DNA from 2 places in the Micromonospora sp. NPDC126480 genome. Region 2 is predicted to be linked to the other one. Evidence: predicted binding sites of a transcription regulator. Region 2 holds the regulator's gene; the other holds the start of a gene.
The links. Region 2 encodes HrcA, which represses chaperone genes, less so after heat shock. Its sites were predicted from a motif close to GGTTNGCACNCTCNNNNNGAGNGTGCNAACC; they were not measured.
Positions count from the first base shown of each region.

Region 1: the regulator HrcA is predicted to act here: its motif matches at 5,188-5,218, upstream of groL (chaperonin GroEL).

Region 1 is NZ_JBEORU010000018.1:67,861-75,163, forward strand. It holds gene ABTW87_RS18190 (S8 family serine peptidase) at 1-2,005, shown strand, start outside; gene ABTW87_RS18195 (GNAT family N-acetyltransferase) at 2,090-3,019, shown strand; gene ABTW87_RS18200 (hypothetical protein) at 3,105-3,305, shown strand; gene groL (chaperonin GroEL) at 3,369-4,991, opposite strand; gene ABTW87_RS18210 (hypothetical protein) at 5,266-6,402, opposite strand; gene ABTW87_RS18215 (cold-shock protein) at 6,614-6,817, opposite strand; gene ABTW87_RS18220 (GNAT family N-acetyltransferase) at 7,031-7,303, shown strand, end outside.
Region 2 is NZ_JBEORU010000031.1:54,051-61,353, forward strand. It holds gene hemW (radical SAM family heme chaperone HemW) at 1-187, shown strand, start outside; gene ABTW87_RS24610 (DUF4870 domain-containing protein) at 266-841, opposite strand; gene hrcA (heat-inducible transcriptional repressor HrcA) at 1,091-2,113, shown strand; gene dnaJ (molecular chaperone DnaJ) at 2,186-3,331, shown strand; gene ABTW87_RS24625 (16S rRNA (uracil(1498)-N(3))-methyltransferase) at 3,377-4,111, shown strand; gene ABTW87_RS24630 (SDR family NAD(P)-dependent oxidoreductase) at 4,214-4,975, opposite strand; gene ABTW87_RS24635 (histidine triad nucleotide-binding protein) at 5,070-5,432, shown strand; gene ABTW87_RS24640 (serine hydrolase domain-containing protein) at 5,429-6,808, shown strand.

The DNA.
Region 1 (7,303 bases), on a different contig from region 2:
GGCCGCGCTCGTGGTGCGCCGGCTGGTCGCCGCCCGGACCACGCCGCCCGACGGATCCGGCCCGGTGCCGCGTCCCGCCCCGGTCACGCTGCTCGGGCTCGCGGGTGGACTGGTCCTGCTGCTGCCCTGGGTGTGGGTGGGCGCGCTCGGCGGGCTGCTGGAGACACTGCTCGCCGCGCTCGCCGCGGCGGCCGTCGGCGCGTTGACGGCCGCGCTCCTGGGCGACGCCCTCTGGTCCCGCTTCGCGGTCGGCACACCGCCCCGGCCCGCCCGCCTGGTGCTCGTCGGCGGTCTGGTCGCCGGCGTGGCCCTGCTGCCGGTCGGCGCGGCCGTCGGGCAGTCCGGCGCGCACCTGCCGCTGCTGTTCACCCTGCCGCCGACCGGCTTCGCGCTGGCGGGCCTCGCCGCGGCAGCCCGGCGCACGGCGGCCGGTGGCGGCCCGGGGACCGGCTGGCTGGTCGGGCTCGGTGTGTTCGGCCCGCTCGCGTGGACGGACGCCGAGGAGATCAACCTGGCGCTGGTCGGCAGCCGCGACGTGCCGTACTGGGTGGCGGTCGCCACCGGCACCGGGCTCGCCGTCGCGGTCGTGCTCGCGGTGGCGTACGGGGTGCTGCTCGGCCGGCGGCACGGCGCGCGGCCCGGGCGGGCGGTCGCCGGCGTGACCGCCGCGATCCTGCTGGCCGCCGTGGGCGTGGTGGCCGCCGGGCCGGGGCAGCCGGGCCTGCACGGCGAGCGGCTGTTCGTGGTGCTGCGTGAGCAGGCCGACCTCGGCGGGATCCCCACCACGACCGGCCGGGCGGGCCGCGACGCCCGGACCACCGAGGTCTACCGGCGGCTGGTGGAGACGGCCCGACGCACACAGGCCGACCTGAGCGGGGAACTGCGCCGGTTCGGGCTGGACCACACGCCGTACTACCTGGTCAACGCGATCGAGGTGGACGGCGGGCCGCTGGTGCGGGCGTGGCTCGCCGGCCGCCCCGAGGTGGACCGGGTGCTGGTCAGCCAGCGGATCCGGCCGCTGCCGGCACCGGCCGCCCCGACCCGCGGCGAGGCGCCACCGCCACGCGGTCCGGAGTGGAACGTCCGGTTGCTCGGCGCCGACCGGGTCTGGTCGGAGCTGGGCGTCACCGGCGCCGGCGTGACGGTCGGCAGCTCCGACTCGGGGGTGGACGGCGCCCACCCGGCGCTGGCCGCCGGTTTCCGGGGCGGCGACGACTCGTGGCACGACCCCTGGGACGGCACCTCGGTCCCCGACGACGAGGGCGGGCACGGCACCCACACGCTCGGCAGCGCCGTCGGGCGCGGCGGCATCGGGGTGGCACCCGGCGCCTCCTGGACCGGCTGCGTCAACCTGGACCGCAACCTCGGCAACCCGGCCTACTACCTGGACTGCCTCCAGTTCATGCTGGCGCCCTTCCCGCCCGGCGGGGACCCGTTCACTGACGGCCGCCCGCAGCGCGCGCCGGACATCCTCACCAACTCGTGGGGCTGCCCGGCGCTCGAAGGCTGCGACCCGCGGGTGCTGCGACCGGCCACCGACGCGCTGGACGCCGCCGGCATCCTGGTCGTGGCGGCCGCCGGCAACACCGGGCCGCACTGCGGTTCGGTCGACGACCCGCCGGCGCCCTACCCGGACGTGCTGACCGTCGGCGCGGTGGACCGGCAGCGGCGGGTGACGGACTTCTCCTCCCGCGGCCCGACGCCCGGTGGCGAGGCCAAGCCCGACCTGGTGGCACCCGGTGCCGACGTGCTCAGCGCGATGCCCGGCGGCGGGTACGGCGAACTCAGCGGCACGTCGATGGCGACCCCGCAGGTGGCGGGCGTGGCGGCGCTGATGTGGTCGGCGAACCCGGCGCTGGTCGGTGACCTGGCGAGGACGCGACGGATCCTGACCGAGACCGCCAACGCGGTCCCGGTGGCCGCGGGTGCGTGCGGCGGCGAGCGCAACGTCGCCGGCGCCGGCCTCGTCGACGCGTACGCGGCCGTCCGCGCCGCAACGGGGTGAAAGGAAGGGCCCCCTGTTAACGCCTGGGGTAGTAAAAGGGCCCCTTCTTAACAGAAGCGCCCCGGTGATCTAGGGTCGGCGTCCATGGGCGTGGAGATCGTCGAGCTGACCCCGGACCGCCTCTCCGCCGTTCTGGAGCTGTGCGGCCGGGCGCTGGACCTGCCGGAGGACGCGGCCGAGGCGCCGGCCATCGTGGACGTGCTCTGGTCCCGGGCCGCCGCCGACCGGCCGGTGGTCCCGCTGGGCGCGTACCGGGACGGTCTCCTCGTCGGCGTACTCATCGGTTCGGTCTCCGGCCGCGACGGCGCGCAGGGGCACGTGGACCTGGTCGCCGTGGACCCGGCGCACCGGCGCCGCGGCGTCGGCCGGGCGCTGCTGTCGTACGCCGAGACGAGGCTCGCCGCGCTCGGGGCGACGGAGGTGCTGCTGGCCGGCAACCCGCCGTACTATGCCTGGCCGGGCATTGACGTGCGGTACACGCCGGCGGTCTGCGCGGCGCAGGCGCTCGGCTACAGCCAGGACCGTACGGCCTGGAACATGACCGCCGACCTGTCGTACGACGGGAGCCCGGCCCTGCGCACGACGGCGCCGGCGGAGCAGCGGCTGGCCGGCCAGGGCGTGGCGGTACGCCGCGCGGAGCTGGCGGACCTGCCGGCGCTTGCGGCCTTCGCCCGGTCGGTGTTCGGCGGTGCCTGGGACGCGGAGCTGGCCGGCTCGGTCGGCCGTGACCTGGCCGGCTGCCATCTCGCCGAGCGTGCCGGCGAGGTGCTGGGGTTCGCCGCCTGGGGCTCGTCGCGGCCGAGCTGGTTCGGCCCGATGGGTACGGCGCCGGCGGCCGAGGGGTCGGGGATCGGGGGCGTGCTGCTCCGTCGCTGCCTGGCCGACCAGCGGGCCGCCGGGGTCACGGCGGCGCAGATCGGCTGGGTGGGCCCGGTCCGGTTCTACTCGGGCAGCGCGGGCGCCCGGATCGAGCGGGTGTTCTTCCTGTACCGGAGGACCCTCGCGGATCGATAACGGGCGAATAGGATAGATCACCTGATAGCGTCATTCGCCCGCGTCGCCCATCGACGCCCCCTACCGTTTCGGTAGAGGAGGCAGCATGACCACGGACGACGAACGGCCCGGGCCGTTGCCCTTCGACCGAATCGACTTCGGCGACGCCGAGCAGCGGGCGGAGATGGACGGCACCGACGAGCCGCCGGCCGACGAACCGGTGGCGGTGGTGGACGAGCCGGTCCAGGTACGGCAGCCGTACGACCGGACGCAGAAGCGGCGCAACCAACGGCCGCTGCCGACGTAGGAGATACGCGAAAGGGGCGGACCGCTGACGCGGCCCGCCCCTCCCGGTGTCGTGGAGCTGGACTCAGAAGTCCATGTCCCCGCCACCCGGGCCAGCCGGGGCGGCCGGGGTCTTCTCCGGCTTGTCCGCCACGACGGCCTCGGTGGTGAGGAAGAGCGCCGCGATCGACGACGCGTTCTGCAGCGCCGACCGGGTCACCTTGGCCGGGTCGATGATGCCCGCGGCCATCAGGTCCACGTACTCGCCGGTCGCGGCGTTCAGGCCGTGACCCGCCTCGATGTTGCGGACGTGCTCGACGACGACGCCACCCTCGAGGCCGGCGTTGACGGCGATCTGCCGCAGCGGGGCGTCCAGCGCGATCTTGACGATCTGGGCGCCGGTCGCCTCGTCGCCGGCCAGGTCCAGCTTGTCGAAGGCGGTCTTGCCCGCCTGCACCAGCGCGACGCCACCACCCGGGACGATGCCCTCCTCGACGGCGGCCTTCGCGTTCCGGACGGCGTCCTCGATGCGGTGCTTGCGCTCCTTCAGCTCGACCTCGGTGGCCGCGCCGACCTTGATCACCGCGACGCCACCGGCCAGCTTGGCCAGCCGCTCCTGCAGCTTCTCGCGGTCGTAGTCGGAGTCGCTCTTGTCGATCTCGGCCCGGATCTGGTTGACCCGGCCCTGGATCTGCTCGGCGTCACCGGCACCGTCGACGATGGTGGTCTCGTCCTTGGTCACCACGACCTTGCGGGCGCGGCCCAGCATGTCGAGGCCGACGGCGTCCAGCTTGAGGCCGACCTCCTCGCTGATGACCTGGCCACCGGTGAGGATGGCGATGTCGGTCAGCATGGCCTTGCGGCGGTCACCGAAGCCCGGCGCCTTGACGGCGACCGACTTGAAGGTGCCCCGGACCTTGTTGACCACCAGGGTGGCGAGGGCCTCGCCCTCCAGGTCCTCGGCGATGATCAGCAGCGGCTTGCCGCCCTGCATGACCTTCTCGAGGATCGGGAGCAGGTCCTTCACCGACGAGATCTTGCTGTTGACGATCAGGATGTACGGGTCGTCGAAGACGGCCTCCATACGCTCCGGGTCGGTCATGAAGTACGCGGAGATGTAGCCCTTGTCGAAGCGCATACCCTCGGTGAGCTCCAGCTCCAGGCCGAAGGTGTTGCTCTCCTCGACGGTGATGACGCCTTCCTTGCCGACCTTGTCCATCGCCTCGGCGATGATCTCGCCGACGCTTGTGTCACCGGCGGAGATGGAGGCGGTGGAGGCGATCTGCTCCTTGGTCTCGACGTCCTTGGCGAGCTTCAGCAGCTCCTCCGAGACGCTCGTGACCGCGGCCTCGATGCCCCGCTTCAGGGCCATCGGGTTGGCGCCGGCGGCCACGTTGCGCAGGCCCTCACGAACCAGGGCCTGGGCCAGGACGGTCGCCGTCGTCGTGCCGTCACCGGCGACGTCGTCGGTCTTCTTCGCGACCTCCTTGACCAGCTCGGCGCCGATCTTCTCGTACGGGTCCTCGAGCTCGATCTCCTTGGCGATGCTCACACCATCGTTGGTGATGGTGGGGGCACCCCACTTCTTCTCGAGCACGACGTTGCGGCCCTTGGGGCCGAGGGTCACCTTCACGGCGTCGGCGAGCTGGTTCATGCCCCGCTCGAGGCCGCGGCGAGCCTCCTCGTCGAACGCGATCATCTTGGCCATACGGCGTTGTCCTCCTGGACACTCACGGGCCACCCGAGGGTGTGCCCCGGATGGGCCGCCTGGTGTACGCACCTTGGGACGTCGCCACCTGGCGACGACGACGTCCGCAGGCCGGGCCGGATAGCCCGCGACGACCGGCCATGTGCCGCACCCGTGTCTCGGGACACTTGTGCGGCCGTGGCCCTACCGCCCCGACCATTGGCACTCACGGTCTGCGAGTGCCAATGACCTGTTTAGCACTCTCCCTTGCCGAGTGCAAGCACGATCACCCCGGTCAGCCGAGTTCGGCCGCCAGCCGCGCGGCGTTCACCGGGGCCTCGTGGGCCCGCTGCTCGGCGTACGTGACGACCAGCCCGACCTGCTGCGCCAGGTGGGCCGGGAGCGCCAGCAGCGCGGTGATCGTCAGCACGACGAGGAGCCCGACAGCCGTGCCCGGGGACTCCAGCGGCGCCGCGCCGAACGGCATCGTGGCCATGCCCTCCAGCACGCCGGCCGCCCCGGAGACGACGATCACCACGGCGGCGATCAGCGCCACCCGGCCGAGCACCAGGCCGAGACGGTCGTGGAACATCCGGAACGACCGGGCGATCGGGGCCTGCCGCTCGAAGAGGTAGACCGGGCCGGCCAGGCTCAGGGCGAACGCGAGGTAGACACCGGGCAGCACGCAGAAACACACGCCGACGGCGATCAGCAGGCCGATCAGCAGCGTCCAGCCCCACAGACCCGGCGCGCGGCGCAGACCGTGGCGGAACGCGCCGGCCAGGTCGACCGGCTCACCGGCCGCCTGGCGGGCGATCACCCAGGTGCCCGCCGCCCAGCCCACGCTCTGCACCAGGCCGAAGACCACCGCGCCGCCGACCGCGACGGCGAAGAGGGTGGCCAGGTCCCCCACGAACCCGTCGGGCAGCGCGGCCGGGTCGTCGGCCGTGGCCGTCTCCCACTTCGCTGTCGGGTCGACCGCGTACGTCAGGAGCCCGACCAGGATCGCCGGCAGCACCTGGGTCAACAGCAGGATCGGCAGGAGCAGCCGCCAGCCGCGCCGGACCGCGCCGACGCACCGGTCGAACCAGCCGGTCAGGCCGGCACCGGGTGGTGTGACGAGCGGGTCGGCGGGATCGAGCCCGGCCGCGGACCAGCCGGCGAAGGGTTGCCCCGGCCAGACCGGAGCGCCCGGCTGCCACGGACCGGAGGCCGCCCACGTCGCGTCGCCCGTGCCGGGCGCAGGCGCGGCCGGACCCCAGACGTACGCCGGCGTGGTCGGATCCATCGGGTACGGAGGGACGGCCGGCGGCTGGCCCGGCTCGGCTGTCGGCATGCCGTGGCCCGGGGCCGGCTCGGCTCCCGGCAGGTCGCGGCCCGGGGCCGCCTCGGCTCCGGGCGTGCCGGGCTGCGGGGCCGCCTGAGGCGGCACGGCACCGGACGTCGAATCTCGATCATCCGGTGGCGGTGACGGCACGGTCGGGGGTGGCTGGTCGGACAATGAACCCTCCTCAGCGACGGCTGGAACGGTTCACGATCTTCCCTGGTGCGGTGTCGGTGCCGCACCCCGGCCGGCCACGGTCCGCGGTGGCGGATCACGGGCGTCGTCGGTCGGCTCCCGGCGGAGCGGAGCCGAGGGCCGCTCAGGCGATGACGCGCACCCGCTCGGCCTGGGGACCCTTCTGGCCCTGGGCGATCTCGAACTCCACCCGCTGGCCGTCGTCCAGCGCCTTGTAGCCGTCCATCTCGATGGCGGAGAAGTGGACGAAGACGTCCTGGCCGCCGTCGACGGCGATGAAGCCGTAGCCCTTTTCGGCGTTGAACCACTTAACGGTGCCCTGTGCCACGGTGCACTTCCTCACTCTGCGCGGCGTTCCACTCACCCCGCCGCGACCGGCGCGCCGGCCCGCGGGGCGGCACCGGTTCGGCGATCGGCGACGGCCGCTGAATCGGTGACCGAAATCGCACGCTACACGAGGCGTGACGGCGGCGCACGACCACAAATCGGGCATATTCCGGGGGATCCGCATCGCTGTTCATCGCTGTGGTAGGCATGCGGGATGACGAGCAACCCGGGCGCGCCCGACCCGGGGCAGGTCGCGGTGCGGCGGGCACAGGTCCGGCGGGTCCGGCCGGCGGACGCCGCGCGGATGCGGGCCCTGCGGCTGGAGATGCTCGCCGACGCACCGCTGGCGTTCCTGGAGACCATCGCCGACGCGGCCGCCCGTCCGCACGCCGAGTTCGCCGCGCGCGTCGCGCACGTCTCGTCCGGCACCCGCATGGCGCAGTTCGTCGCGGATCCGGGCGGCCGGCTGGTCGGGCACGCCGGCGGC
Region 2 (7,303 bases):
CATGCTGCGCCTGCGGCTCGCCTCCGGCCTGCCGCTGGACGTGCTGGACCCGGCCGGGCTGGCCGGCGCGGAGCGGGCGCGGGCGAGCGGCCTGCTCGACGCGGCGGAGTGGGCGGCCGGCCGCGCCGTGCTGACCCTGCGTGGCCGGCTGCTCGCCGACGCCGTGGTGCGTGACCTGCTGCCGTGACCGCCGCTCCCGGCCGGGTCCCCCCGCGTCGGGCGAGGGTGGGTGGTGCCGACCGGCCGGGGGAGCGGCCGGTCGGGATCACTTGATGAAGTTCGCGGACATCGGGTAGCGGTACAGCGTGCCCTCGTTCGCCCGCAGGCCGGCGATGATGCCGAACACGATCTGGATCACCACGACGGCGATGCTGGGCAGGAACAGCAGGCACCAGCTGACGAAGAGCAGCACGAAGGCGATGAGCGACCACACGATCTGGAAGTTCAGCGCCGCGAGGGCGTGGGCCCGGACGCTCGGCGACTGGTTGCCGCGGGCCAGGTACGCGATCAGCGGGGCGACGAAACCGAGCGGGCCGAAGCTGACCAACGCGCCGAGCGCGCCGCCGAAGTGCGCGACGAGCGCCCAGGTCTTGTCCTCGTTGTTGGCGTAGCCGGCGGGTGGGCCGTACGCGCCGCCGGTCGGGTAGCCCGGACCGGGAGGGGGATATCCACCCGGCGGCGGGTAGCCGCCGGACGGCGGAGTGTCACCGGTGGGTGGCGGATAGCCGCCGGGCGGGGGATAGCCGCCCGCGCCGGGTGCGCCGGACAGTGGTGTGGTGGGCTCGTCGGGGCCGGGGCCCTGGGGGTCTCCGCTGCCGGGAGGGCGAGGTGGTTCAGTCATGGGGATCACGGTAGGGGCAGCCGACAACGGCGCACCAGAGCGACACCGGCCCGGATGTCCGGATGAACGGCCCTGGTGTGACGGGACGGCACCGCCCCGGCGTCGCGGTCGGCCGTCGGGGCGCCCCAATCGTCCCTCGTTGATCATCGCGGCGGCGGGCGCGCCGACGTAGACTGGCACTCGCTACAGTCGAGTGCCAGGGCGCCGCCCGGGCAGCCGGCGGCCGACGCGCGACAGGAGGTGGGGAGGATGGGTCTCGACGACCGCAAGCTCGCGGTGCTGCGCGCGATCGTCGAGGACTACGTCGCCACCCAGGAGCCGGTCGGCAGCAAGGCCCTGGTCGAGCGCCATCAGCTGGGCGTCTCCCCGGCGACCGTCCGTAACGACATGGCGGTCCTCGAGGAGGAGGGCTACATCCGGCAGCCGCACACCAGCGCGGGCCGGGTCCCCACCGACCGGGGCTACCGGCTCTTCGTGGACCGGCTGTCCCGGGTCAAGCCGCTCAGCCCGGCCGAGCGCCGCGCGATAGAGCGCTTCCTGGTCGGCGCGGTCGACCTCGACGACGTGGTGCACCGCACCGTCCGGCTGCTGGCCCAGCTGACCCGGCAGGTCGCCGTCGTGCAGTACCCGTCGCTGGCCCGCTCCTCGGTGCGTCACCTGGAGCTGGTGCCCATCTCCACCACCCGGTTGATGCTCGTCATGATCGCCGACACCGGCCGCGTCGAGCAGCGCCTCGTCGAGCTGCCCCGGCCGATCCCCGCCGACGACGTCACCGACCTGCGCCGACTGGTCAACGAGAAGCTGGTCGGCACCCGGCTGTCCGAGACGCCGCCCCTGGTGCAGGCGCTGGTCGACGAGGCCACGGCCGAGCTGCGCCCCGCCATGACCACGCTCTCCACGGTGCTGCTGGAGACGCTGGTCGAGCGGCACGAGGAGCGGATCGCCCTGGCCGGCACCGCCAACCTGGCCCGGGGCGGCCTGCTCGACTTCCAGGGCTCGCTGCGGCCGATCCTGGAGGCGCTGGAGGAGGAGGTCGTGCTCCTCAAGCTCATCGGCGAGGTCGAGCCGAGCACCATGCGGGTCCGCATCGGCGACGAGAATGAGATCGACAATCTCCGTGCGGCGTCGGTGGTCAGCACCGGCTACGGCCCCGGGGCCACCATCGTCGGTGGTCTCGGCGTGCTGGGCCCGACCCGGATGGACTACCCCGGCACCATCGCCACGGTGCGGGCCGTGGCACGCTACGTGGGCGACCTGCTGGCCCAGAACTAGGCAGTACCCGTCCGGCCACGTTCGGGCCGGCGGCCGGCGCAACGCGAGACGAACATGAGGACACGGAACGCAGTGGCCAGGGACTACTACGGCATCCTCGGCGTGAGCCGGGACGCCTCCGACGACGAGATCAAGCGCGCCTACCGCAAGCTCGCGCGCAAGTACCACCCGGACGTGAATCCGGACCCGGAGGCGCAGGAGAAGTTCAAGGACATCAACGCCGCGTACGAGGTCCTCTCCGACGACCGGAAGCGGCAGATCGTCGACCTCGGCGGCGATCCCCTCGCGCCGGGCGGCGGGGGCGCCGGCGGTCCGGGCGGTCCCGGCGGGGCGGGCCCGTTCGTCGGCTTCCAGGACATCATGGACGCGTTCTTCGGCGGTGCCGCCGGCGGTGCCCGGGGGCCGCGCCCGCGTACCCGGCCCGGTGCCGACGCGATTCTCCGCCTGGAACTGGATCTGCAGGAGACCGCGTTCGGCGTCGAGGCGCCGATCACCGTCGACACGGCCGTGCTCTGCACCACGTGCTCCGGCGCCGGCACCGCCGCCGGCACCCACCTGGCCACCTGTGAGGCGTGCGGCGGCCGGGGCGAGGTCCAGTCGGTGCAGCGAACCTTCCTCGGCCAGGTCGTGTCGGCCCGGCCGTGCACCGTCTGCCAGGGCTACGGCACGACGATCCCGCACCCCTGCCCGACCTGCGCCGGTGACGGGCGGGTGCGCACCCGCCGCTCGCTCACCGTCAAGATTCCGGCCGGCGTCGAGGACGGCATGCGCATCCGGCTGGCCCAGCAGGGCGAGGTCGGCCCCGGCGGCGGCACGGCCGGCGACCTCTACGTCGAGATCCACGAGCGGCCGCACGACGTCTTCTCCCGCAAGGGCGACGACCTGCACTGCCGGGTGACCGTCCCGATGACGGCGGCGGCGCTCGGCACGCGCCTCACCATCAAGACGCTCGACAGCGAGGAGCCCGTCGACGTCAAGCCCGGCACCCAGCCCGGCAGCACGCTGCGGCTGCGCGCCCGTGGCGTACCGCACCTGCGCGGCACCGGGCGCGGCGACCTCTACGTCCACCTCGACGTCCGTACGCCGACCAAGCTCGACGCCGAGCAGGAGAAGATGCTGCGCGAGTTCGCCCGTACCCGTGGCGAGGAGGTCGCCGAGCTGACCAAGCAGGGCGGCTTCTTCTCCCGGATGCGGGACGCCTTCAACGGCCACGCCTGACGGTCCGGCGGCCCGGCGACCGGCCGGGCCGTTAGCCTGACGATCGTGTCCGCACCGCTCTTCCTCGTCGAGTCGCTGCCCACCGCCGACGAGATGGTCCTCGACGGCCCCGAGGGGCGGCACGCCGCCACCGTGCAGCGACTCCGCGTCGGCGAGCGGCTGCTGCTCGCCGACGGGCGGGGTGGCACGGCCGCCGCGGTGGTCACCGCCGTCGGCAAGGCCACCCTCGACGTCGAGATCACCTCCCGGGGGTACGCGGACGCGCCCGTCCCGCGGCTGGTGGTGGTGCAGGGCATCGCCAAGGGGGACCGGGGCGAACTGGCGGTGCAGGCGATGACCGAGGCGGGCGTCGACGAGATCGTGCCCTGGGCGGCCGAACGGTCGATCGCCCTCTGGCGCGGTGACCGGGGCGTACGGGCCCGGGAGAAGTGGGTCGCCACCGCGCGGGAGGCGGCGAAGCAGGCCCGCCGGCCGTGGCTGCCGGTGGTGGCCGGCTCCCCGGACGAGTCGACGGCCCGGGTGGCCCGCCGGCTCGCCGGGGCGGACGCCGCGTTCGTCCTTCACGAGGCGGCCGAGGAGCGGCTGACGACGGTGGCGCTACCGGCGACCGGTGAGATCGTCCTGGTGGTCGGCCCCGAGGGCGGCATTTCGGACCGCGAGCTGGACGCCTTCACGGAGGCCGGCGCCCGCCCGGTCCGCCTCGGCCCGTCCGTCCTGCGTACCTCCACCGCCGGCGTAGCGGCCCTTGCAGTCCTCTCCACCCGCCTCTCCCGCTGGTAACCCGCCCCACCCTGGCGATCATGGAGTTGTGGTGCCTGACAAAAACCGCAAATCTGGCTGCAACGGGCACCATAAGTCAATGATCGACAGGCTGGGGGTGGGTCAGGTGCGGAGGTAGCTGGCGCCGTTCAGGTCCACGATCGTGCCGGAGGCCCACTCCGCGGCGGGACTCGCCAGCCAGTGCACCGCAGCGGCGATCTCCTCGGGACGGGCCACCCGGTCGAACGGGGACTGGGCGCGGATCGCGGCGCCCCGCTCGCCGCTGAGGTGCTCGGTGGTCATGTCGGTCTCGACGAAGCCCGGGGCCACGGTGGCGACCGCGATGCCGTACGGCGCCAGCGCGACGGCCAGGGACTGGCCCAGGGCGTTCAAACCCGCCTTGCTCGCCCCGTACGCCGGCTGCTCCGGCTCGCCCCGGAACGCGCCCCGCGACGAGACGTTGACGATCCGGCCGCCCCGCTCCCGCATGTGCTGCGCCGCGCACCAGGTGACGTTGGCCGCGCCGGTCAGGTTCGTCTCCACCGCCTGCCGCCAGCGGGCCCGCCACTCCTCGTACGAGGTGCCGAAGACCGGGTGGGGAGCGTCCCGCTCGCCGTACACACCGGCGTTGTTGACCAGCACGTCCAGCCCGCCCAGGCGCGCCGCGGCCTCGTCCACCATGGCGCGTACCGCCGCCGGGTCGGTGAGGTCGGCGCGGACCACCACGTGGCCGTCGCCGGGCAGGTCGGCACGGACCCGTTCGGCGGCCTCGCCGGAGTCCCGGTGGTGGATCGCCACCCGGTCCCCGCCGGCGGCGAACGCCCGCGCCACCGCCCGCCCGATGCCCCGCGAGGCCCCTGTCACCAGCACCGCCCGTGAAGTCACGCCGGCCATCCTGCCGCACTCGGCGCGGCCTGTTAAGAAGGGACCCTTCCACTACCGCAGGCGTTAACAAGGGGCCCTTCCTTACACTGCCCCGGTGAGCACAACTGACTGCCTGTTCTGCCGCATCGTCGCCGGGGAGATCCCGGCCACCGTCGTCCGGGAAACCGAAACCACCCTCGCCTTCCGGGACATCGACCCGAAGGCGCCGGTGCACGTGCTGGTCATCCCGAAGGAGCACTACGCCGACGTGGCCACCCTCGCGCAGGGCGACCCGGGGCTCGCCGGCGAGGTGCTCGTCACCGCCGCCGCGGTGGCCGAGGACGAGGGCCTGCTCGGGGACGGCTTCCGGCTGATGTTCAACACCGGGGCGTACGGCGGGCAGGAGGTCTTCCACGTCCATGCGCACCTGCTCGGCGGCGCGCCGCTCGGCCCGATGCTCGCCCGGAACGTGGCGTGACGGCCGTGCCGGACCGGCTGGACCGGATGGTCCGGCAGGTCCAGGCGCAGGCGCGGATCCCGGCGCTCTCGGCGGCCCTGCACCGTGCCGACCGCCCGTTGTGGACCTGCACGGTCGGCTGGACCGGGAACGACACCGCCCTGGACCCGCAGACCCGGTTCCGGATCGGCTCGGTGACGAAGACCTTCACGGCCGTCCTGGTCATGCAGTGCCGCGACGACGGCCTGCTCGACCTGGACGACCCGCTGAGCCGGCACCTGGACGTGCCGGCGCACGGCGAGCTCACCGTGCGCCGGCTGCTGTCGCACACCGCCGGCCTGCAGCGCGAGCCGTACGGCGACGTCTGGGACACCCTGCGCGCCCCGGACGCCGACCAGTTGCTGGCCGACCTGGCGAAGGCCGAGCGGGTGCTGCCGCCGGGTCGGCGCTACCACTACTCGAACCTGGGGCTGGCCCTGCTCGGCCGGCTGGTCGGGCAGCTGCGGGGCGGCACCTGGGCGGAGGTGCTCACCGACCGGGTGCTGGTCCCGCTGGGGCTGACCACCACCACGGTGACACCCGGCCGGCGGGCCGCCACCGGCTTCCTGGTCGACGTGTACTCCGACGAGGCGCACCCGGAGCCGCCGACGGACTTCGGCGCGGTGGGCCCGGCCGCCCAGCTCTGGAGCACGGCCGGCGACATGGCCCGCTGGGCGGCCTTCCTGGCCGACCCGGCGGCGCTCGACGCGGTCGGCCGGGTGCTCTCGCCCGCCACCCTTGAGGAGATGCGCTGGCCGGTGACGGTCACCGACGAGACGCTCTGGGCCGGCGGGTTCGGCCTCGGGCTGATCCTGGTGCCGCAGGGCAAGCGGATCATGCATGTCGGCCACGACGGTGCGATGCCCGGCTTCCTCGCCGCGGTCTACGGCCGTCGGGGCGGTGCGGGCACCGCCGGCGCGATGGGCGCGGCGGTGCTGGGTTCCAGCGGCACGGCCGGCGAACTGTTCGACCTGCCGCACCGGCTGCTGGCCGCCGCGGCCGAGCACGACCCGGCCGACATCGAACCCTGGCGGCCCGGGCCGCCGGCCCCACCGGAGGTACGCGGGCTGCTCGGCCGCTGGTGGGGCGAGGGTTTCGAGTACGTGTTCAGCTGGCACGACGGCGCCCTGCGAGCCCGCGGCGCGGACGACCCAGCGGGCAAGCCGCCGGCCGTCTTCGCCCCGTTGCCGGACCGCCCGGACGTCTACCGCACGGTCTCCGGCCGGGAGGTCGGCGAGCTGCTGCGCCTGACCCGCGACGGAACCGGAACGGTCGTGCGGATGCACTGGGCCACCTACCGCTTCACCCGTACCCAGGAGACCTTCGACCGCTACGACTTCCGCACCGGCCCCTCCTGACCCACCCGCCTCCGCGATCTTGCACTTTCTGCCCCGGCAAAAAGCTCCAACCAGGGCATGACAGGGGCCAAAAGTGCAAGATCGCGGGGGGTGGGCGCGGGGAAATGGGCGCGGTGCCGGCGGTGTTGAACCGATACGATGGGAGCAACGCCAGCACGCCGTGGCACCCGGCCCGGCGCCGAGATCGAGAGCAGGTGGCTCAGGGCCGCTCGGCCCGACCTATGACCAGCACCCCACCTCCCGGCCCGCCCCGGGCACAGACCAGGATCACCGTTCCGGATTCGAAGATCATGGTCAATCTCCTCGGCGCGGGTGACGAGATCCTGCGACTGGTCGAGCGCTCGGTGAACAGCGACGTGCACGTCCGGGGCAACGAGATCACGATCACCGGCGCTCCCGCGGACAACGCCCTCGCCGAGCGGCTCTTCGGTGAGCTGCTCGAACTCATCGAGAAAGGCGAGACCCTGACCACCGACGCCGTCCGGCGTACCGTCG